Regions from separate parts of the Bacillus sp. YC2 genome, predicted to be linked through region 2. Evidence: riboswitches for the same ligand, from Rfam matches in the RefSeq annotation. Region 2 holds a riboswitch; each other region holds the start of a gene.
What was found. Region 2 has a riboswitch for S-adenosylmethionine ahead of metK (methionine adenosyltransferase). Riboswitches for the same ligand answer to the same signal wherever they lie in the genome.
Positions count from the first base shown of each region.

Region 1: it holds a riboswitch for S-adenosylmethionine, as region 2 does, so the genes downstream of both, KY305_RS19040 (2-hydroxyacid dehydrogenase) here and metK (methionine adenosyltransferase) in region 2, are expected to answer to the same signal.
Region 3: it holds a riboswitch for S-adenosylmethionine, as region 2 does, so the genes downstream of both, KY305_RS07145 (bifunctional homocysteine S-methyltransferase/methylenetetrahydrofolate reductase) here and metK (methionine adenosyltransferase) in region 2, are expected to answer to the same signal.
Region 4: it holds a riboswitch for S-adenosylmethionine, as region 2 does, so the genes downstream of both, mtnW (2,3-diketo-5-methylthiopentyl-1-phosphate enolase) here and metK (methionine adenosyltransferase) in region 2, are expected to answer to the same signal.

Region 1 covers NZ_JAHXDO010000019.1:3,042-9,072, reverse strand. The annotation lists gene KY305_RS19045 (FGGY-family carbohydrate kinase) at 1-376, opposite strand, end outside; gene KY305_RS19040 (2-hydroxyacid dehydrogenase) at 395-1,396, opposite strand; SAM riboswitch class I at 1,518-1,609, opposite strand; gene KY305_RS19035 (molybdopterin oxidoreductase family protein) at 1,757-3,820, shown strand; gene KY305_RS19030 (hypothetical protein) at 3,839-4,024, shown strand; gene KY305_RS19025 (hypothetical protein) at 4,038-4,253, opposite strand; gene KY305_RS19020 (YjcZ family sporulation protein) at 4,410-4,523, shown strand; gene KY305_RS19015 (hypothetical protein) at 4,515-4,685, opposite strand; gene KY305_RS19010 (LLM class flavin-dependent oxidoreductase) at 4,880-5,926, opposite strand.
Region 2 covers NZ_JAHXDO010000005.1:20,833-26,863, reverse strand. The annotation lists gene alaP (alanine permease AlaP) at 1-351, opposite strand, end outside; gene asnB (asparagine synthase (glutamine-hydrolyzing)) at 553-2,451, opposite strand; gene metK (methionine adenosyltransferase) at 2,596-3,798, opposite strand; SAM riboswitch class I at 3,968-4,107, opposite strand; gene pckA (phosphoenolpyruvate carboxykinase (ATP)) at 4,305-5,888, shown strand; gene KY305_RS09945 (DUF2584 domain-containing protein) at 5,930-6,031, opposite strand, start outside.
Region 3 covers NZ_JAHXDO010000003.1:82,107-88,137, forward strand. The annotation lists gene KY305_RS07130 (BMP family lipoprotein) at 1-348, opposite strand, end outside; gene KY305_RS07135 (CvfB family protein) at 525-1,421, opposite strand; gene KY305_RS07140 (YajQ family cyclic di-GMP-binding protein) at 1,521-2,012, shown strand; SAM riboswitch class I at 2,113-2,236, shown strand; gene KY305_RS07145 (bifunctional homocysteine S-methyltransferase/methylenetetrahydrofolate reductase) at 2,327-4,168, shown strand; gene KY305_RS07150 (GNAT family N-acetyltransferase) at 4,255-4,695, shown strand; gene KY305_RS07155 (alpha/beta fold hydrolase) at 4,759-5,565, opposite strand; gene KY305_RS07160 (pentapeptide repeat-containing protein) at 5,793-6,031, shown strand, end outside.
Region 4 covers NZ_JAHXDO010000008.1:142,848-148,878, forward strand. The annotation lists gene KY305_RS14245 (carbon-nitrogen family hydrolase) at 1-336, opposite strand, end outside; gene KY305_RS14250 (pyridoxal phosphate-dependent aminotransferase) at 430-1,626, shown strand; SAM riboswitch class I at 1,663-1,762, shown strand; gene mtnW (2,3-diketo-5-methylthiopentyl-1-phosphate enolase) at 1,852-3,066, shown strand; gene mtnX (2-hydroxy-3-keto-5-methylthiopentenyl-1-phosphate phosphatase) at 3,063-3,770, shown strand; gene KY305_RS14265 (methylthioribulose 1-phosphate dehydratase) at 3,728-4,357, shown strand; gene KY305_RS14270 (1,2-dihydroxy-3-keto-5-methylthiopentene dioxygenase) at 4,374-4,910, shown strand; gene spo0E (aspartyl-phosphate phosphatase Spo0E) at 5,220-5,480, shown strand; gene KY305_RS14280 (sporulation kinase KinD) at 5,693-6,031, opposite strand, start outside.

The sequences.
Region 1 (6,031 bases), on a different contig from region 2:
GTCCGGTGCGCCGGTACACTTCTTCCTTTACATCAATCTTGTCTTCCCATTCGCGGCCCCTGTTATCGATATTCGGCAAGCCGAGAAATGCTCTTCCGTCTCTGTTGATAAGAACGATCCCCTGCCTTTGGCTGGTGGAAGTGATGCCGATCAATGTAATATCGGGGCTATTGGCGATTGCACGCTTTGCCATCCCGCTGATTTGCCGCCATAACACCTCCGGCGAGAAATAGCAGCTGTCCGGATAAAGCGTATCTGTAACATATTCAATATCTTCCCTTTCAATCGCCGTTACCTCTCCGCCGGCAGTCACAACCGCGACCCGGGCATTCCCCGTTCCGATGTCAAACACAAGATAGCCTTTTTGTTTTGCCAAAATTGCCGCCCCCTTTTCTTATCCTCCGGTTTGAAGTTCGTTTTTGTTATAAAGCGTGGGTATTGAATAGGTTTGTTCTTTTTTCCATTTGATAAGCGCGTCGTTCAGTATACGCACGTGATGATCCTCCACTTCAAAGGTCGCGCCGGCTAAGTGGGGTGTTGCAAAAACATTCGGCAAGGAGATCAGTTCATAATCAGAAGATTCAGGCGGTTCATGATAGAACACGTCAAGAATTGCTCCTCTGATTCGGCGTTCTTTAAGCACCTGCAAAAGATCTTCCCTGTCTGTCACTGCCGCTCTTGATGTATTGACAAAAATGGCGTCCTTTTTCATCAACTGAAAATATGCGGCGTCTATGAGGCCGATTGTTTCTTCTGTGCGCGGCAGGTGAACAGATACAATATCACTCTCTGAAAATACCCGTTCGATCGATGTTTTCTCATACTGACGATTTTCATGATCTACAAAAGGGTCATAGTACAAAACCTTACAGTCAAAGGCTTTCAAAAGCCCGGCGATTTTCTGGCCGACGGCTCCGAATCCGAGCAGGCCCACCGTTTTTCCGGTCAGTTCATTCCCCCTGAATTTGACGTAAGCCTGTAAATAATCCCCGTTCCACCTTTTATCCTTCAGCCATTGATTTGACGGGTATGTGTGGCGCAAAAAAGAGATAACATTTCCGATAAACATTTCAGCCACTGCCTGAGCGTTGCGGGCCGGCGTGAAAAAAACGGGGATTCCCTTTTTCGTTGCTGCAGCTGTATCAACATTAGACGGCATCCCTCTGCATACACCGATGAAGGCAAGCTCTGGTGATGCGGTAATGACACGATCCGTTACGTCATCAAGTTCGGTAATAAGCCCTGTCGCATTCGTCTCTGCCATCAGCCGGATTAATTCATCTTCCCGATAGGCTCGGCCGTGCTTTTTCCAAGAGCGGCAGACGACAGTGCCGAACACCTCTTCCAGCTCATCCACCCCTTGTTTGTGATATGGTGCGGTAATTAAAACCGTCATGGTGCAAAACATCCTTTTCACATAAATTTTTTCATAAAAAAATCTCTTTCCCAAAGAAGGAAAGAGATTCGTATACTGTCTTTATCCGCTTTATGCGCACAAACATGTATAGACCCATTCTTTCCTATCTTTCAAGCATACGCTTGCTGGAATTGGCACAATAATGTTGCCGAGGTTTCATAGGGCCAGTCCCTCCACCTCTCTTGATAGAAAATAAAATGATGAAATTGTCAGTCTGTTTAAAAGAATAAACTCATCATAGAAAAGTCTTTCGGTGATGTCAATACTTTTTTTCTAAATTGACGTTCAATTTCGAAATGTTATAATGCTTACAATATACAAAAAGAGGAGAAATGGGCTATGAATTCTTTTGCCGAACAACCAAACGGGGTCTTTAAATCGGTATGCTCGTTAGACTGTCCGGACCAATGCGGCTTGCTTGTTACAAAAAAAGACGGCAAGATCATCAAAATACAGGGCGATCCCGATCACCCGGTCACATCAGGAAATATTTGCAATAAAGTCAGAAACATGGCCGAACGCATTTATGATGACAAGCGCTTATCCACTCCGTTAAAGCGTGTCGGTGCGAAATGGGAAGCTGTGTTTGAGCCTGTTTCTTGGGACGAGGCCATCAGCACCATCAGCACACACTGGAAAGAGCTGATTGCAAAAGAAGGAGCAGAAAGCATTCTTCCATGCAGCTTTTACGGCAATATGGGAAAACTTGCGGCAGAAGGAATGGACCGCCGCTTTTTCCATCGTCTCGGCGCAAGCAATCTGGAACGGACCATTTGCAGCAAAGCCGGATCTGAAGGCTACAACTACACGATGGGAGCTGGCGCAGGAACAGACCCCGAGGAAACCATTCATGCAAAGCTGTTTATATTTTGGGGAATCAATGCCGTCAGTACGAATATGCATCAGGTGACAATTGCTCAAAAAGCCCGTAAAAATGGGGCGAAAATTGTTGTCATTGACGTTCATAAGAACCAAACGGGACGCCTTGCCGATTGGTTTATTCCTATTCGTCCCGGCACAGATGCCGCGCTCGCTCTCGGTATGATGCATGTTTTATTTAAAGAAAACATGCATGACGAAGCATTTCTTTCTGAATACACCGCAGGCAGTGAAGAATTGAAAGAACATGTCAAACAGTATGATCCGGACACAGTCGCTTTGATTACAGGCGTCAAGGCGGACGATATCCTCCGGCTTGCGAGAATGTACGGAGAAACCTCCCCTTCCCTGATCAGAATCGGAAACGGCATCCAGCATCATGATAATGGCGGAATGATCGTCCGCACCGTTTCCTGTCTGCCGGCTGTTACCGGACAGTGGCTGCACGCCGGAGGGGGCGCGATCAAGCATAACAGTGCGGTATTAGGCTATAACAGAAAAGCGCTGCAGCGTCCCGGCTTGCTTCAGGGCCGCACACCGCGATCGTTTAATATGAACAGGCTTGGGAGAGTTCTTTTAGAAACAGATCCCGCCGTACGCTCGCTGTTTATTTACGGAACAAATCCCGCAGTGGTCGCGCCGGAAGCGAATAAGGTGAGAAAAGGCCTGCTGCGTGAGGATTTATTTGTAGTCGTTCATGATCTGTTTTTAACAGAGACCGCTAAATATGCGGATATCGTTCTTCCCGCTACATCCGCTTTTGAAAATACAGATTTCTATACTTCTTACTGGCATCATTTTATTCAGCTTCAAAAGCCGGTTATAGAACGATACGGAGACAGCAAATCAAATACGGAAGTGTTTCGTTTATTGGGTGAGGCAATGGGATTTACCGAACAAGAACTGCAGGATTCTGATGAGGAGTTAATCAGACAGGCATTAGACTTTCCTGATAATCCGTATATCGAGGATATTACTTACGATTCGCTCTCTAATCAATCCTTTATGAGAGCCAATCGAAAAAAACCGCTCTTCCCGGGTAAGCTCCCGACACCGAGCGGAAAAATTGAATTATATTCTGAAAAAATGAAGCAAGATGGCTTTCCGCCCCTGCCGACGCATCTTCCGCTGCACAAAGATGAAGATTTTCCGTTTTTGTTTGTGCCTGGGCCGAATCATAATTTCTTAAATTCGACATTCTCGAATAACGAAAAACACGTCAAACTTGAAAAAGCGCCGAAGATTTTTATTCATATTGAGGATGCCGCTTCACGTGGTATCAAAGACGGGGAAACCGTCCGGATTTGGAATAATCGAGGCGAATGTGAATTGACAGCTTCTGTCGGAGAACAAGTCCTCCCCGGCGTAATTGTCAGCCAAGGGCTTTGGGCTGACATGAATGATAAAAAACAGCTGGTCAATTCGCTGACCCCTGACCGATTATCTGATATGGGCGGAGGCGCCGTCTTTTTCTCAGGGAAGGTACAAGTGGAGAAGCTTGGTGATAAAAACCGCCCGGATTAAAATCTCGGCGGTTTTGTTATGTATGAAACCTTTTATCCGTTCTATCATATAAAAGAAGAAGCAAAACATATCGTGCCTGACACCGCTCAAACCCCTCATATCTTAAGGAGCGGAAAGCATTGCGGAATCCCCGCTGACAAAACGAATCGATTCTCCATCAAAGTTACAAAGACGTCTGTTATAACACCGGCCGTCAGCATATAGAATGCTTTTTGTTTTACTCATATTTGTCATCCTTTGACAATAAACGCCGGATCTCTTTTTCACTTATCGGAAGATCCCGCTCTTTTGATTTCAGATAAAACCCTTTTGAATATAACCGCTTTACTTCCCCGTATGTCAGCTCGTTTCGAATCAGAGCCATCACTTGTTTATCTCTCTTATGGTCTTTATTAAACCAATCGTAATGTTCTGACCAGTTAAATATTTGCATCGTAAACACCTTCCTTTTCTGTTCTGTCATCAATTTACGGGGCTTCAATTTACATAGACTAAAAAATCATTTTAAAATCAACTAGACAAGCATCCCTGTCGAAAAATATCATTTCAGCATATCTTATATTAATCCTCGCAAGGGAGGTGAGACAATATGGGATACTCAGGTATGGGATATTCAGGCATGGGAGGTTATAATAACTCCTTTGTATTAATTGTGGTGCTGTTCATCCTATTAATCATCGTTGGTGCAGCATTCTTAGGCTAGTAAGACCTCCCTCACCGCCATATCAGCAGTACCTCCTTGTTCGGATAGACGCCATAAGAAACTTTTATGGCGTTTTTTCATGTTGATCGCTGTTTTGCTAAGTTCAACTGCTAACTTTCTTTTACCTAAAAGAATATTTTCATTTTCACTCTCATCTCTCATGTACCACTTATGTAGCCCCCTCTTTGCGGGGGTATTTTTTATGTTTTGTGTACGCCTGTTAAACCTGCTCTAATACAATGCATTCCTTCAGGGGTATACGATATAGCTCGATAGCCTTTTAGCCGTATTTATTTCTTATTTTATCCATATACTTTCTGATCAGTTTTCAAACAGTTTGAAATCTAGGCAGTGATTCAGCCATTACGTTTCTTGGTTTCTTTTCGTATAACCGGAGCTACTTCTGTAGCCAATCGTTCTATGTTTTCGGCAACTTTTTTAAATGGCATACCGCCTATGTCTATTTGCGCAATGAACCGCTGGTGACCAAACAGCTCGTATTGGCGCATGATTTTTTCGATGATCTGTTGCGAGCTTCCGACAAAAAGGGCAGTTTCATTACTAGACGCCCGTTCAAAATCTGCTCTTGTTAAAGGCACATTAATCCCATGATAACAATTGAGGTGATACCAATAATTTGAATGATACGGATAAAATTCTTCTATTGCCTGCTGATTAGTTTTTGAAATAAATGCGTGTCCGGTAACTGCAACCTTCAAATTTTCCTGTGAATGGCCGTTTTGAGAAGCTGATTCCCGGTATCGGTCAACAAGCGGCTTATATAAGCTTGGATCACCGCCAAGTATGGCTAATGCTAAGCCAGTCCCTAAGTTTCCGGCTCGTTCTGCACTTTCCAGAGTCCCTGAAACACCTAACCATACCGGAATTTTTTGTTGAACAGGACGGGGAGAAATTTCTGCATCCTTCAATGAGGGACGATAACGTCCATTCCAGCTAACCAATTCCTTCGTATTCAGCTTTAGAAAAAGCTTGATATGTTCTTCAAACAATTCTTTATAATCATTTACATCATATCCGAAAAGCGGAAATGAATCTAAAAAAGCCCCGCGTCCCGCAATAATTTCAGCCCGCCCATTTGATATGAGATCAAGTGTTGCAAAATCCTCGAATAAACGAACAGGGTCTACGGTGGATAATACAGTCGTAGCACTTGTCAGCTTAATGTTTTGGGTGATTTGTGAAATGGCTGATAAGATGACCGGCGGTGAGGACACTGCGTAATCTAAACGATGATGCTCGCCTACACCAAACACATCCAGACCTGCTTCGTCAGCCATTTTTGCAGCCTTGATAATTTCTTCTATCCTTTGCTTTACGCTGATTGTTTTCCCTGTTAGAGGATCTGGGTATAAATCTGCTAATGAATAAATTCCAATTTCCATACTATTATCATTTTCAGCACTCAAGTTTCTCTCCCCCTGCAATGATGTAAAAAGCTTTTGTTTCATCCTATTCAATCCTTCGAAAAAAGGAATTAATCCTGACAC
Region 2 (6,031 bases):
GTAGCCCATGTAAATGCCTACCGCCGTAATTTCTGCCATACAGGTTACGACCCATAAAAACCAGTAGTTCCAGCCCGTTAAAAACCCGGCGAGAGGTCCTAAATAATCCCGCGCGTATCTGCTGAAAGATCCGGCTACAGGCTTTTGAATTGCCATTTCCCCTAATGCCCGCATAATAAAAAACATAATAAGCCCGCTGCAGGCGTAAGCGGCTAAAATCCCCGGCCCGGCAAGCTTAATGGCAGAAGCTGACCCGAGAAACAAGCCGACTCCGATCGCGGCACCTAAAGACATGAGTGAAATATGCCTCTCCTCTAATCCGCGATGCAGCGTTTTTCCTTTGTTTTGCATAACTCTCCCCCCCTGATTTTGACAGAGAACAACATAAACCGAGACGAAATAGCCAGAAAACGCTTTCCGGCAGACACCCGATTAGTCCCATTATAACTCTTTTCTGAATATTGTGTAATACTTTGTCAAAAACAAAGCGGAATAGACGGATTAGAGAACTATAGAAAAAAGGCTTTCGACAAATATCGAAAGCCTTCTTTATTAAACGAAAATAACTTCTTTCGGCTGGTGGTTCAGCTCTTCAGGGACGAGACGTTTTTCAACGTTAATGCTGTGCCAGATCATAAAGATCAGCACCGTCCAGATTTTACGGCTGTTGTCCGCTCTGTCGGCACAATGGTCTTCAAGAAGCTGAAGAACATAGTCCTTTTCAATGTAAGCGTCCGTTTCACTTTCACGAATGATATTGCGCACCCATTCGTTCATTTCATTTTTCAGCCAATGGCGGATCGGCACAGGGAAGCCGAGTTTTTTGCGGTTAAGCACATGATCAGGCACTACCCCTTCAGCGGCTTTGCGCAAGAGGTACTTCGTCGTACCGTTTTTCGTTTTCAGTTCATCAGGAATTTTAGAAGCCACATCAAACACGACTTTATCAAGGAACGGCACACGCAATTCCAATGAATTCGCCATCGTCATTTTATCGGCCTTTAACAGAATATCGCCGCGCATCCACGTATGAATGTCGACATACTGCATTTTATTAATATCACTGTATGTGCTGCTTTCCGTAAAGTACGGCTTCGTCACATCACGGTATGAAAGCTGCGGATTATAATGTTTCAGCAGCTGTTTCTTCACAGGCTCTTCAAAAATCTTTGCATTACCGATATAACGATCCTCAAGCGGTGTACAGCCGCGGACTAAGAGACTTTTTCCTCTCATTCCTTCAGGCATGACAGCTGCAACATGAAGAAGCATTTTTTTCAGGCCGGACGGGATGCGTTCAAACGGTTTAAGGGACAGCGGCTCACGGTAAATGTTATAACCGCCGAATAACTCATCCGCACCCTCACCAGATAAGGCAACCGTTACATGCTTCTTCGCTTCTTTCGCAACGAAATACAACGGAATCGCCGCAGGATCTGCAAGCGGATCATCAAAGTGCCATACGATTTTCGGAAGCTCGTTCATATACTCCTCAGGAGAAATGACTTTGCTGATGTTTTCGATACCGAGCGCAGCGGCTGTTTCCTTCGCTACATCAACTTCACTGAAGCCCTGCTGTTCAAAGCCGACAGAAAAAGTTTTCAGGTTGGGGTGAAACTCTTTCGCTACAGAGACGATAAAAGAAGAGTCGATACCGCCGGATAGAAACGAGCCGACAGGAACGTCACTTCTCATATGAACTTTCACAGAGTCAAAAATCGCGTCTCTGACTTCCTTAACAAGCTTATCTTCATCTGACTGAACAGGCTTGAAGTTCGCTTTGAAATACGTTTTAAACGCAATGTCGCCTTCCGGACGGATTGTAAACTGGCTGCCCGGCTCCACTTTTTTCACTTCAGCGTCAAGTGTGCCCGGTTCAGGAACAAATTGGAAAGACATATATTGCTGTAAAGAAGCTGTATCAAGGTCAATTCCGTTCTGAGCGGCCATTAAACTTTTTCTTTCTGAAGCAAAATACACCTTGTCTTGAATCGTTGTATAGTACAGCGGTTTGATTCCGAACGGGTCTCTCGCGCCGTACATGACTTGGTCAGCTTTGTTCCAAATCAGAAACGCAAACATTCCGCGAAGCTTTGAAGCCGCTTCTTCTTTATAATGGCGGTATGTCGCAAGCAGAACTTCGGTATCGGAATCTGTATTGAAAGTGTAGCCCTTTGCTTCAAGCTCTTCTCTCAATTCAATATAGTTATAAATTTCGCCGTTAAAAATGATCCAATATTTTTCATCTTCATATGATAAAGGCTGTCCGCCGTTTTCTACGTCAATAATACTGAGCCGTCTGAAGCCGAAGCCGACGTGCTCATCATGATAATACCCATCGCTGTCAGGACCGCGGTGAACGATCATTTGGTTCATTTGTTTGATTAGCTCTTCTTGATCTGCGGTTTGAGTTAATGGATGCTTATTAAAAACACCGACAAATCCACACATAATATAGCCTCCATAAGTGTAATTTTCTAATTGGACCCCCTTTTTATAGACGCTTTGCTCAATCATTTGTTTCACGTTATGTAAAAAAATAAACATGACAGCATCTACAAAAAGGGAAAGCCGCTTAAGTAAGCGGCTATATAATTATTCTCCTAGTGCTTCTTTGCGAAGCGTTTCCGCCTTGTCAGTGCGCTCCCAAGGAAGGTCCACATCATGACGTCCGAAGTGGCCGTAAGCAGCCGTTTGCTTATAGATCGGGCGGCGCAGGTCAAGCATTTTAATAATGCCGGCCGGTCTCAGATCGAAGTTGCTGCGTACGACTTCAATCAGCTTTTCTTCAGAAGCTTTTCCGGTATCAAATGTGTTGATTGAAATGGAAACAGGCTGCGCAACGCCGATTGCGTATGCAAGCTGCACTTCACATGAATCCGCAAGTCCGGCTGCAACAATGTTTTTCGCTACATATCTCGCTGCATATGCCGCAGAACGGTCTACTTTCGTCGCATCCTTACCGGAAAATGCGCCGCCGCCGTGGCGTGCATAGCCGCCGTATGTGTCAACGATGATTTTACGGCCTGTAAGCCCCGCGTCACCTTGAGGTCCGCCGATAACGAAGCGTCCTGTCGGGTTAATGAAGTATTTTGTTTCTTCATCAATCAGTTCCTCAGGCACGACCGGATTAATGACGTGCTCTTTCAGATTGCGCTGGATTTGCTCAAGCGTAATTTCAGGGTGGTGCTGAGTGGAAATAACGATCGCATCGATGCGGACCGGCTTGTTGTTTTCATCATATTCAACTGTTACTTGTGTTTTACCGTCCGGGCGAAGGTACGGAAGAATGTCTTCTTTGCGGACTTCGCTTAAACGGCGCGCCAATTTATGGGCCAGTGAGATCGGAAGCGGCATAAGCTCTTTCGTCTCATTACATGCATAACCGAACATCAAGCCTTGGTCTCCCGCTCCGATTGCTTCGATTTCAGCATCGCTCATTGTGCCTTCACGTGCTTCAAGCGCTTGGTCGACGCCCATCGCGATATCTGCTGACTGTTCGTCAATTGACGTTAAAACAGCGCAAGTTTCCGCATCAAATCCGTATTTTGCGCGTGTGTAGCCGATTTCTTTAATCGTTTCACGTACCGTTTTCGGAATGTCAACGTATGTTGATGTTGTAATCTCTCCGCTGACCAGCACTAAGCCTGTCGTTACAGATGTTTCGCAGGCTACGCGCGCGTTAGGGTCATTTTTTAAAATTTCATCTAAAATGCTGTCAGAGATTTGGTCACAGATTTTATCCGGATGCCCCTCTGTAACAGATTCAGATGTAAACAGACGACGGTTTTTACTCATGAATTTTTCCTCCTGAAAAAAGATCCATCCCAAGATCTTCTCATATGATACGGAACTCGCTCCCTCTTAATACAATGTCATACTATATCAGAGAATGTTAATTGGCATATTTTATGAAATAAAAAAACCTTTTCCACTCGAGGAAAGGGTTTGGTTTGTGTGCCTTTCACTCTTATCGCTCAAGGAAAATATTGAACCTTGCATCAGGTTAGCACCTTAGTTTCTCACAGTGTTTCCACATGCTTTTTAACAGAGAAACCGGTTGCTGGGCTTCATCGGGCCTGTCCCTCCGCCAGCTCGGGATAAGAGTATCCGCTCAATGAAATATCTTATCGTAAAAGTGTTTAAGGTGTCAATATGAATTAAAGCGATTGCGCGCCTTAATTTCAGAAAGCAATGGAAAAACACAAACAAAAAATAATAAATAGTATAGACTATTTTTATATATGTGTTATACTAATTTCACATTCAGCGAAACACAAATAAACCGGCAAAGGAAGGTTTTTATGAAATTAGTTGATTTAACCGCAGACTTACAGGCATTACTCGCAAGTCCGAATGTGCATCATAATTTATCCGCCCCAAGACTTACCGAAAAAGTGATCAGCCGAAATGAAGGAACATTAACATCAACGGGCGCCGTCCGCGCAACTACCGGTGCATACACCGGCCGTTCTCCAAAAGATAAATTTATCGTCCGGGAACAAAGCACAGAAGATCAGATTGATTGGGGGCCGGTAAACCAGCCCATTTCAGAAGAAGCGTTTGAACGGCTTTATTCAAAAGTCGTCAGCTATTTAAAACAGCGGGATGAACTGTTTGTATTTGAGGGATTCGCAGGTGCGGATGAAAAATACAGACTGCCGATTACGGTCGTAAATGAGTTTGCATGGCATAATCTATTCGCGCGCCAGCTGTTTATCAGACCTGAGACAGACGAAAGAGACTCCGGGGTTCAGCCCTTTACCATTCTTTCCGCCCCGCATTTTAAAGCGGACCCGGAAACTGACGGCACACATTCTGAAACGTTTATTATCGTTTCTTTCGAAAAACGCGTCATTTTAATCGGCGGAACGGAATACGCCGGAGAAATGAAAAAATCGATATTCTCCATTATGAACTTCCTGCTGCCCGCGCAGGATATCCTGCCGATGCACTGCTCAGCCAACGTCGGGGAAAAAGGCGATGTCGCCCTGTTTTTCGGACTTTCCGGCACCGGAAAAACGACGCTCTCAGCAGATGCAAACCGCAAATTGATCGGCGATGACGAGCACGGCTGGTCACACTCCGGCGTATTTAACATCGAGGGCGGCTGCTACGCTAAATGTATTAACTTGAGTGAAGAGAAGGAGCCGCAGATTTTCAACGCGATCCGCTTCGGTTCAGTGCTTGAAAATGTTGTGATTGACGATAATACGCATAAGGCGGATTACGATAATTCCTTCTACACGGAAAATACAAGAGCGGCGTATCCGATTGAGATGATCGGCAATATCGTGTCTCCAAGCCTCGCCGGGCACCCGTCAGCCATCGTCTTTTTAACGGCAGACGCGTTCGGTGTGCTGCCTCCGATCAGCAAACTGACGAAGGAACAGGCGATGTATCATTTCTTAAGCGGGTACACCAGTAAGCTTGCCGGAACCGAGCGCGGGGTGACATCTCCGCAAACGACTTTCTCAACATGCTTCGGTTCTCCGTTTCTTCCGCTTCCGGCCCACGTATATGCCGAAATGCTCGGGAAGAAAATCGATGAGCACGGCGTTCAGGTCTTCCTCGTCAACACAGGATGGACCGGCGGAGGATACGGTGAGGGAGAGCGCATGAAGCTGTCCTACACGAGAGCGATGGTAAAAGCGGCGATTGAAGGCAAACTGGATCAGACAGACATGGTGACGGACAGTATCTTCGGCCTGCACAGCCCTGTTCATGTCCCAGGCGTGCCCGACCATGTCCTTCAGCCTGAAAACACATGGAGCGATAAAAAAGCCTACAATGAAAAAGCGCTGTTCCTCGCTCATGAGTTCAAGGAAAATTTTAAAAAGTTCTCACATACCGACTCAATTGCCAAAACGGGCGGACCTCTCGTTTAACCAAAAAAGCCAAGGGCGCAAATGCCCTTGGCTATTGTTCATTAGTTTGTAGTGTAAAGCGAGGTAAGCCTGTATGTAATGCTTGTCCGTCCGTTCGCCCATTCGAGCTTTTGGACTTCTCCCGTACCCGATTTCTCGCCTGT
Region 3 (6,031 bases), on a different contig from region 2:
CTGGTTCGGATATTTTTTGGCGACCTTCTCTAAATCTGGCTGCATGCTGTAGCCAAGCCCCACAACAAGATCATTTCCTTCTTTTACAAGCTGGGTCAGTCCTTTTTCATATGTACCGGTATCCTTTATTTCTCTGTAGTCAAATGTGATGCCGAGCTCGTCTCTTGCTTTCATTAAGCCTTGAAAACCGGAATCATTAAAGGACTGGTCGCCAAGCCCATTGTCCGTCAGCATCATGCCGATTTTTTTCGTCGTGCGCCCGGCCGTTTCGTCTGTTTGGCTGTTTGCACATCCGGCTGCTCCGAGTGCGATCAGCAGAACAGCCGCAAATATCACGAGTTTTTTCATTGAAAATCTCCTTTACGGTTTTTTCTATATATCGGTCTGCATGTCAGGATATTTTATTTCAATAAAATATTTATTTTTATCGAAAACAAACATGAGGAGAAAGATAATCAGGGATATTGTGGTTTTAGAGGAAATAAAAAACACCGGTGGTATCCACCGGTGTTTTTGCAGAAAATTTATTGTTTTTCGTACGTCCAGCCGTCCTCCTGATAAACTTTGCCGTTTTTCATCAGATGGCCGAGCGCCCGTTTAAAGGCGGCTTTGCTTAAATTGAACCGCTCGCGGATATCGTCAGGATGGCTTTTGTCTCCGTAAGGCATGGCGCCGTTTCTCGATCTTAAATATGTCAGAATCTCTTCCGCGTCAACGGAAAGAGCGTCCTGCTTTCTCGGGAGAAGCGACATATTGACTGAACCGTCTTCCTTCACCTGAATGACACGTCCCGTCACACGGCTGCCGAGTCTCGGTTCTTCCTTTCTTTCAGAAGGATGAATAAACCCGCGGATTCCTTCATCAGTAATAATGAACGAGCCGGAAGCGATCAGCCTGTACACTGTGCCTGTCAGTTCTTTATTCATCATCTCTTCGTCTGCATCCGAAAATAATTCGCTGATGATGTCCTCCGGCGCCGGTTTGGCAAACATGCGTCCTCGGTTTGTCACCTTCAGCATGCAATACAGCCTGTCGCCTTTTTGCGGCCAGACGGATTCATACGGAGGAAGATGCTCTGTCGCTACGAGCGCGTCTTTTGAGAGGCCGACGTCGACGAATACGCCCATATCCTCCACCTTATCCGTCACTTCCACCCATCCGTAGTCATAAAAGCTGATAAGCGGCTTTTTCATCGTCGCGGCGAGCCTTTCCTGTGGGTCGACGTAAATAAACACCTCCACTTCGTCTTTATCTTCAATGTCCTCTGTGATTTCGCTGTTATGTAAAAGAACCGTATCCTCGCCGTCCGTTAAAAAATACCCGAAATCGGTTTGGTGATCTATACTCAACGTGAGCTGCTGCCCTGGTCTCATGTTATCGTCCTTCCTGCCTTCGCCCATATAGGCTGTTGTTTTTCTCATTTTTTCCAACAAACACAAATTCATGCTTTATGCTGTTGGACATTTCTCCTTATTCTACTATAATCAACACATAAGTGAAATGTTATAGGAGGTTTTCATATGGCAAAAGAAAGTTCTTTTGATATTGTATCCAAAGTTGAATTTCCCGAGGTGCAAAACGCGATTCAAATGACGCTGAAGGAAATCGGCACCCGCTATGACTTTAAAGGGTCTAAAAGTGACGTGACATTAGAAAAAGAAGAACTTGTGCTGATTTCTGATGACGAATTTAAATTAAACCAGCTTAAAGACGTGCTTAGCGGCAAGCTGATTAAACGCGAGGTTCCGACGAAAAACATCGAATACGGCAAAATCGAAAATGCCTCAGGGGGCACGGTGCGCCAGCGCGCGAAGCTTGTGCAGGGCATTGATAAAGACAACGCGAAAAAAATCAATGCCGTGATCAAAAACTCCGGCTTGAAGGTAAAATCACAAATACAGGATGACCAAGTGCGCGTGACCGGAAAAAACAAAGATGATTTGCAGCAGATTATATCAGCTGTCCGCGGGGCAGACCTGCCGATTGATGTTCAATTTATTAATTTTAGATAAATTGTGTGATTCCTATTGATTATTGTCTCTATTTTCGGTAAATTTGGAGAAAGGGATTTTCGGAGTTAACATTTGGAAACCCATGACAATTAAATGAACGTTCTTATCAAGAGAAGCCGAGGGACTGGCCCGACGACGCTTCAGCAACCGGTGTAATGGTTTATTAAAACCATGACCAAGGTGCTAAATCCAGCAAGCTTACAAAACAGCTTGGAAGATAAGAAGAGAGACAAATGATCAAAAAGTCTTCTTCTTAAGAAGACTTTTTTTATTTCTCTTTTTTCCTTGCTGAATGTGAATAAGGGAGGCAAATAATGGGACTATTAGAAGATTTGCAGCATCGGATTTTAATCGGCGACGGAGCGATGGGAACTCTGCTTTATTCCTATGGCATTGACAGGTGCTTTGAGGAGCTGAATGTGTCAAAGCCTGAGGAAATCAAACGGATACATAAGGCTTACGTGGAGGCAGGCGCAGACATTATTCAAACGAACACGTACGGGGCGAATTACATTAAGCTGTCAAGATACGGACTGGAAGATGAGACGAAAAAAATTAACCAGGAGGCGGTCAAAATCGCGCGTGCCTCCTCAGACGGCGCCTATGTGCTGGGAACGATGGGCGGCATCCGCACCTTTAACAAAAACGCCTACAGCCTTGAAGAAATCAAACGCAGCTTTCGGGAGCAGCTGTATCTCTTACTGCACGAAGAGCCGGACGGCCTTCTGTTAGAAACCTATTATGATTTAGAGGAGGCGCGTGAAGTATTAAAGATCGCGAGAAAGGAAACGGAACTCCCGATCATGCTCAATGTATCGATGCACGAGCAAGGTGTGCTTCAGGACGGCACGCCGCTTGGGGAAGCGCTCAGGTCGATTGCTGACATCGGCGCTGATATAACGGGCATTAACTGCCGTCTCGGCCCGTATCACATGATTGAAGCGCTCACCGAAGTGCCGATTTTCCGCGACGCTTATTTATCCGTCTACCCGAACAGCAGTCTTCCGTCTCTTGAAGAAGGCCGGCTTGTTTATGAAACAGACAACACTTATTTCCGTGAGAGCGCCGTTGAATTCCGCAAGCAGGGCGCGCGGATTATCGGCGGCTGCTGCGGTACGACGCCAAACCATATCCGGGCAATGGCGGAAGCGGTCCGCGGGCTTCTTCCCGTCACGGAAAAAGAGGTGAAAATCAGACGGGAAGAAGAGGTAATCACTGTCCGGGATGAACGGGCCGAACCGGGATTAAATGAAATAGCCGCGAAAAAACGTTCGATTATTGTGGAGCTTGACCCGCCAAAGAAATTGAATTTTGACAAATTTCTGCAAGCGGCAGCTGAATTAAAGGAAACCGGAATTGAGGCGCTGACGCTCGCCGACAATTCACTCGCGACGCCCCGGATCAGCAATGCCGCCTGCGGGTCTTTATTAAAGGAGCGGCTTGATATTCGTTCTCTCGTCCATATCACATGCAGAGACCGGAATATCATCGGTCTTCAGTCGCATTTAATGGGGCTTGATACCCTCGGACTGACCGATATTTTAGCCATCACGGGCGACCCCTCAAAAATCGGCGACTTTCCGGGGGCCACCTCTGTTTATGATTTAACGTCTTTTGACTTGATCAGACTGATTAAACAGTTCAACGAAGGCATCTCCTTATCGGGAAAACCGCTCGGTAAAAAAACCAGTTTTTCCGTGGCAGGCGCGTTTAATCCGAATGTCCGCCATCTTGACAAGGCAGTCAAAAGGCTGGAGAAAAAGATCGAGTGCGGCGCCGATTATTTCGTTTCCCAGCCCGTCTACTCAGAGCAGCAGCTCATTGACATTCATAAGGAAACGAAGCATCTTCAAACACCGGTATATATCGGGATAATGCCGTTAACAAGCAGCCGCAACGCGGAGTTCATCCATCATGAAATCCCCGGTATTAAGCTGTCAGACGGCATCCGCGAAAAAATGGCGCTTGCCGGAGAGGATAAACAGAAGCAGAAAACCGAAGGCCTTGCCATTGCCAAGTCCCTCCTTGACACGGCGTGCGAGCTGTTTAACGGAATCTATTTAATCACCCCTTTTCTCCGTTCTGATTTGACGTCCGAGCTTGCCACTTATATTAAGCAAAAGGATGAAAAGCGGACAAATGTCTATTTAAATTGATACGGGTAAAAATGAGGCCGCCTGATGTGACAGGCGGCCTTTTCATGGTACGATTAAGAAAAAGAGACAGATAAAGGAGAATGGCCATGCTTGAAGTAAAATTCATTACCGCAGAAGATACGTACAATATCAGACATAAAATACTGCGCCCTCACCAGACCATTGAGGATTGCAAATATGATCAGGACAACGTGGCAGGCGCTTTTCATCTGGGGGCGTTTTTCGAAGGGACGCTGATCAGCATCGCCTCTTTCTATCCGCAAGAACAAAAAACATTAAAGGAAACACCCGCCTATCAGCTGCGCGGAATGGCGACTCTCCCGGAATACCGCACACAAAAAGCTGGAAGCACATTAATTGCATACGCAGAACGGACACTGACAGATATGGGTGCGGCGCTTGTCTGGTGCAATGCCAGATATCATGTGAAAGGGTATTATGAAAAGCTCGGCTGGAAAAGCATCGGCGAAACCTTTGACATTCCGGGCATCGGGCCGCATCTGATCATGTATAAAAAACTTGCCTGACTTTCCGGCCGAGCAAGCGAAAGCCCTGATAAGAGAATATTTCTTATCAGGGCTTTTAACGCGTTATTCTTTGGCAAACCGGGTGATTTCTTCATTGAGACGGTCTTTTTCTTCATAGAAGATACCGTGCCCGCTTTCTTCAAAAGGAATGAAGCTCGCACTTTGAATCCGCCGCTTCAGCTCCTTCGCAAAATGAACGGAACAGACCTTATCCTTCACGCCGTGCATAATCAGTGTCGGCACTGTAATATCCATCAGCTCCTTGCGTAAATCCTCATCCCGCAAAGCGGCGGCGGAATGAAGGGTGCCGTAGGATGAGGCGCTTAAACCGAGATTCTGGAACCATTCCCTGAACTCCGGCGTTTTGCTTTTCGCAAAGAAAATACGGCTGAAATCCGCGAGCGCTTTCGGCCGGTCTTTTTTAAAATCGGCAATCAAATCATCAACGTCTTTTTTTCGAAAGCCGTACGGATAATCAGGCCGTTTTGTAAATGCCGGGGCTGCCGCCGACATTAAAATCAGCTTTTTAATATCCGCCCCTCCGTGTCTTGTCATGTAACGGATGGCGATGGCACCGCCCATCGAAAACCCGGCGAGCACCGCATCCTTCAGCTCCAGCGTGTAGATGACGGCCTTCACATCATCAGCCATCGTGTCATAATCATAGCCTTCAAACGGCTTGTCAGATTGGCCGTAGCCCCGGAAATCAATGCCGATGCAGCGGAACCCTTTTTTCGGCAGTTCATTCATCTGATATTCAAACATGTTGTGGCAGAGCGGCCAGCCATGCAGAAAAACAATCGGCTGTCCCTGCCCGATATCCTCGACAAATAAACTCACATTTTCTTCGGTTTGAACGTAGCATCCCATCTGTCATTCCCCCTATCCGTTTTTTCAGTCCCTTGCGGTTGACGCCGCTCCGCTTTTCCATTACGCTCTTTCAATAAGCGAAACACTCGAAAATCGGCGAAGATGTAAGGCACGCTTTGCAGGCGGTGCTGTATATGTTTTCTGATTATCATAAGAAAAACCGTTTCGATTCACTATATGTTTCAATCGCTGATTTCAGCTATTATTTTAGTAAAGGGAGTAAGTCGATGAATACGATACAAAAACCGAAAATTCCGGAGCAATTACCGCTTCTTTCTTTTAGTGAAGCGCTTAAGGAGGATCATATAAAGGAGGCGGTGATTGAAAATGGTTCAATCAGCGGAGATGACCTGCAGCACTTGTGTGCCGAGCAGGTGATTTTCAGAAATATGATCTTTACGGACGTCTCATTCAGACATATGGAATGTACGGATGTGCGGTTTGAAAAATGCGATTTGTCAAACAC
Region 4 (6,031 bases), on a different contig from region 2:
CGCTTTTTGATATTGTTTTTTGATCTGTCCGTTGTTATCGGCGATGTACATCGTGTTATAGACGTTATCTCCTTCTTTAACCGCAACCGATCCGGCGACGAGGTGCACGTTATATGTTTTCGCCGTTTGCCGGAGCCATTGCTTTGAGGCTTCACCGTTTTCATCAGCCAATTTATCAAGGCGTGTAAGGTCATAGCCTGTCGTCCACAATTCAGGAAGCACTAAAACATCGGCATGGCGGCTTTCTCGTTCGATGAAAGATTCTGCTTTTTTCATATTTTCTGAAGGATTTCCATATGAAATATCAAATTGCAAACAAGAAACGATCCATTTCATTTTTTACAACTCCCCAAGTTTTTCTTTACTTTTTTTATTTAACCATATATGATGATGGACTATCATTTCAAGAAATTTTTAGAAGGTGAAAATATGAACTTTGAATTCTCTGATGTACTGAAACATTTGCCTGAACAATTTTTTGCATCTTTGGTGCAAAAGGTGAACCGAAAGCTGAAAGAAGGCGAAGACGTAATTAACTTGGGGCAGGGCAACCCTGATCAGCCTACTCCTCAGCATATCGTAGAAGAAATGAAACGCGCTGTTGAAAGGCCGGAAAATCATAAATACTCATCATTCCGCGGCTCTTACAGCTTTAAAAAGGCAGCAGCGGCTTTTTACGAAAGAGAGTACGGCGTCACTGTCGATCCGGAAACTGAGGTAGCCGTATTGTTCGGCGGCAAGGCAGGGCTTGTTGAGCTTCCGCAATGCCTGTTAAACCCGGGTGATACGATTCTGGTGCCGGACCCCGGTTATCCTGATTACTGGTCAGGCGTTGCCCTGGCGAAAGCAAAAATGGAAATGATGCCGCTGACGAAAGAAAGGGATTTCCTCCCGGATTACAACGCGATTCCTGCGGAAGTGCGAAAAAAAGCGAAGCTCCTGTATCTCAATTATCCGAATAATCCGACCGGGGCTGTGGCGACACCGGAGTTTTTTGAGGAAACGGTCAGCTTCGCAAAGGAAAACGGCATTTGCGCCGTTCATGATTTCGCTTACGGGGCCGTCGGCTTTGACGGGCACAAACCGCTGAGTTTCCTGCAGACAGACGGAGCAAAAGAAACCGGAATTGAAATTTACACGCTGTCAAAAACCTACAATATGGCGGGCTGGCGGGTTGGATTTGCCATTGGGAACAGATCAGTCATCGAAGCGATCAACCTGTACCAAGACCACATGTTTGTCAGTTTGTTCCCTGCGGTCCAGCAGGCTGCGGCAGCGGCTCTTTTAGCGGATCAGACGTGTGTCGCCGAGCAAAATGACAGGTATGAATCAAGGCGCAATGCGTGGATCACGGCCTGCCGCGATATCGGCTGGGAAGTGACGGCCCCGGCCGGCTCCTTTTTCGCGTGGCTGCCTGTGCCCGCCGGCTATACGTCACAGGAATTTTCAGACTTGCTTCTGGAAAAGGCCAATGTCGCGGTCGCAGCGGGAAACGGCTTTGGAAAATGGGGCGAGGGCTACATCAGAGTCGGTCTGTTGACAAGTGAAGAAAGACTTAAAGAGGCGGCGGACCGGATCGGAAAACTAAATCTTTTCGCCCGAAAAAGCATTGACATTACAAGATAACAATGGGATAATTCAAAATAATTTATAAAATCATTATTCTTATCAAGAGCAGGCAGAGGGACGAGCCCGATGAAGCCCGGCAACCGACTGATAAAGCACGGTGCTAATTCTTGCAGCAGGAGCTGAGAGATAAGATTCGGACATAACACGAAACCTTGAAACCTCTTTCTGCTCAAACAGGAGAGGTTTTTTATTGTTTTGCGAAAGAAAGAGAGGAGTTCACGCATGAGCGAAGTATTGGCAACATACCTTTTGACGGACCCGGGAGACAGTGAGAAACGGGCTGAACAAATTGCGACAGGGCTGACGGTAGGCTCCTGGACGGATTTGCCCCAGCTGAAGCAGGATCAGCTCAGACGGCATAAGGGCCGGGTGGTAAAGGTTGAGAAGAAAGAAGCAACCGCTGAAAACGAAAAACAGGCGGTCATTACCATTGCCTATCCTGAGGTTAATTTTTCAAACGATATTCCGGCAGTGCTGACAACAGTGTTCGGGAAGCTGTCGCTTGACGGAAAAATGAAACTGATTGATCTTGAATTTTCCGAGGCGTTTAAACGCTCCCTGCCCGGGCCGAAATTCGGCATATACGGCATCCGCAAAATGATCGGCGAGTTTGAAAGACCGCTTTTAATGAGCATTTTTAAAGGCGTAATCGGACGGGATCTCACTGACATTAAAGATCAGCTCAGACAGCAGGCGCTGGGCGGCGTCGATATCATTAAAGATGACGAAATTTTCTTTGAAAATGATTTGGCCCCGTTTGAAACCCGTATTACAGAAGGGAAGCGTGTCCTGAAGGAAACCTGTGAAGAGACCGGGCATAAAACGCTGTATGCGGTAAACCTTACGGGACGGACGGCTGACCTGCGGGACAAAGCAAGACGCGCTGCCGAGCTTGGAGCCGACGCCCTTTTACTGAATGTGTTTGCCTATGGCTTAGACGTTATGCAAAGCCTTGCGGAAGATGCGGACATCCCGCTTCCGATCATGGCGCACCCGGCGGTCAGCGGCGCGTTCACATCATCTCCCGTCTACGGTTTATCGCATGCACTTTTGCTTGGTAAGCTGAACCGGTGCTGCGGAGCCGATTTCAGTTTATTTCCGTCACCTTACGGGTCGGTGGCTCTTCCGAAAAAGACAGCGCTCGCCATTCACGACGAATGTGTGAAGGAAGATGTCTTCAAGCCTTCATTTGCAGTACCGTCAGCAGGCATTCATCCGGGCATGGCGCCTTTATTGATGCGTGATTTCGGAATTGATCATATCATTAACGCCGGCGGCGGGATTCACGGGCATCCGAGAGGCGCCGAGGGCGGAGGAAAAGCGTTCCGCGCTATTATCGATGCGGTGCTTCAAGCGCAGCCGATAGAAGAAAAAGCCGCAGCGTGCAAAGACCTTCAGCTCGCATTAGACAAATGGGGGAGGGCGGAAGCCGTATGACCCAAACACCGCTGATTATTTGTGATTTCGACGGAACGGTTACAATGAACGACAACATTATCAGCATCATGAAAGAATTTGCACCGCCTGAATGGCTCGCTTTAAAGGATGGCGTCCTGTCTAAAAGCATATCCATCCAAGAGGGCGTCGGCCGGATGTTCGGGCTTCTGCCGAGCAGCTTAAAAGAAGAGCTGACAGATTTTGTTCTGCAGGATGCGAACATACGGGACGGTTTTGTGGAGTTTGTGTCGTTCGTCCGGTCAAACGGCCTTCCGTTTTACGTCGTAAGCGGCGGGATGGACTTTTTTGTGCACCCGCTTTTGGATGGAATCGTGGAAAAGGAGCGTATTTTCTGCAATCACGCGTCTTTTGAAAATGCCCATATTCATATTGAATGGCCTCATGCCTGTGACGAGGGCTGTACAAACCAATGCGGCTGCTGCAAACCGTCAGTCATCCGAAAGCTTTCAGAAGACCAAAAGGAGTTTCTCATCATGATCGGTGATTCCGTTACGGATGTCGAGGCTGCCAAGTTATCTGATATGTGTTTTGCAAGAGATTACTTGCTGGATGAATGCAAGGAGCTCGGGCTGCGTCATCTTCCTTTTCATGATTTTTACGAAGTGAAAAGCGGCATTGAAAATATGGGGGAGGTGCAGGCATGGCTGCAAAACAAGAGCGCTGGCGCGAACTTGCCGAAGTAAAGCGTGAGCTGGCTGAAAGAGACTGGTTCCCGGCGACAAGCGGCAATCTTTCCATTAAAGTCTCTGATGAGCCGTTAACCTTTCTCGTCACGGCAAGCGGCAAGGATAAACGGAAAGAAACAGACGAAGATTTTCTCTTAGTCGATCAGGACGGGAAACCCGCTGAAACCGGCCATTCCTTAAAGCCGTCTGCGGAAACGCTTCTGCATACCTATTTGTATCAGAAGACAAATGCGGGCTGCTGTCTGCATATTCATACGATAAATAATAATGTGATATCAGAGCTGTACGGCGATGAAAAACAAATTACCTTTCAGGGACAGGAAATCATTAAAGCGCTCGGCTTATGGGAGGAAAACGCGGCGGTGGCCATTCCGATTATTGACAATCCCGCGCATATTCCGTCATTGGCTGAAAGCTTCGCAGCACACGCGGCGAGCGACTCCGGCGCCGTGCTGATCCGCAACCACGGCATTACGGCATGGGGGAAAAATGCGTTTGAGGCAAAAAGGGTGCTGGAAGCCTATGAATTTTTATTCAGCTATCATATCAAGCTCCTGTCACTCCGGCCGCAGCTTGTCAAATAAAGAGGAGGAATCAAAAATGGCAACGATCAGAATTCATGATGAAAAAAATACATTAATAGAAAACCAAGAGGAAGTAGCACGCTTTTTAGACGACCAGGAGGTTATTTATGAGCAGTGGAACATTGATAAACTTCCGCCTGAGCTTTCAGAAAAATATGATTTGACAGAAGACGAAAAAGAGCAGATTCTTGCTGCTTTTGACAAGGAGATTCAGGACATTTCCGCACGGCGCGGTTATAAATCCCAAGACGTCATATCTTTATCAGATACGACTCCGAACCTTGATGAATTATTGAAAAACTTTCAAAGAGAACACCATCATACCGATGATGAAGTCCGCTTTATCGTCAGCGGCCACGGCATCTTCGTCATTCAAGGCAAAGACGGCACTTTTTTTGATGTCCGTTTGAATCCGGGAGATTTAATTTCGGTACCGGAAAACATCCGCCACTACTTTACGCTTCAAGAAGACCGTAAAGTCGTCGCAGTCAGGATTTTCGTTACGTCAGAAGGATGGGTTCCGATTTACGAAAATGAAAGAGTGCAAAACTAACGAAAACACAAGCCTCTCATGCAGAAAAACGCATGGGGGGTTTTTCTTGTTGACAGTATTTTAATATAAAGTCATCATCCTCCGTTTTGTGCTAAACTTCTATTTTCCGCCGCCGGAACATGCGAAATGCCGTTTACATGATCATGCAACTGGGTATTATTCTCTTAATCCTGCTAAAGATTCCAATATGAAATGAAAAATCAAGTTATTTAGTAAAAAAATGTTTACAAATAAAGTATAATCTGTAATAATGCTCAATAACCCAATCAAACTTGTTTCCTATTCTTTTAGCGGTGAGGGGTGAAGTGAATGGGTAGTTATTCTGAACAAGAAAAATTGCTGGTATCTATTGATGAAAAAAGAAAAATGATGATAGATGCCGCTAACAGGCAGGGGTTTACAGGATATGATACGATCAGACACAGTCAGGAGCTGGACTGTCTGATGAACGCGTATCAGCAGATGATAAACCGGGAACACATACATCATCAAGGAATACAGGGCCTTGTGAAGAAAATAGGCTTGTTCTCCCGCGGTGATGTAATGCCGGCGTATGAGGCAAACAAATGAATGATGATAAAACAGATAACGAAGAGCAAAAGCGCTTCCTGAACAAGCGCGGCATCCTGAAGATGAACGCGTTTTTATTAGCGGGAAGACCCCGTTGATTCCGCTCACGAAGCGCCTCGTATTTATCTGCAGGCCATGATGCCGACCTCCGCATGCATCCTCTTACACATATGCTCCTTTAGATAAAAAAACACCCGATTCAGGGTGTTTTTTTAACGTGAAGCGGCAGGAAGGGTAATGGTGACCACAGTGCCTTCTTCCAGCTCGCTTTGAATATCAATTGAACCTCCGTACATCAAAACGATACGTTTACACACGACAAGGCCGAGGCCGGTGCCTTTTTCCTTGGACGTTACAAATGGCAGAAAAATGTGCTGCAGCATATCTTCAGAAATGCCCATTCCGTTGTCGACGACCTTAATCACGGCTTTATGATCGCGGGCATCTAAATAGATTGCCAGTTTGCCGCCTTCCTGCATTGATTCCAGCGCGTTTTTTGCCACATTCAAGATCACCTGTTTAATATGGTCTTTCGTACAGTTGACCATCAG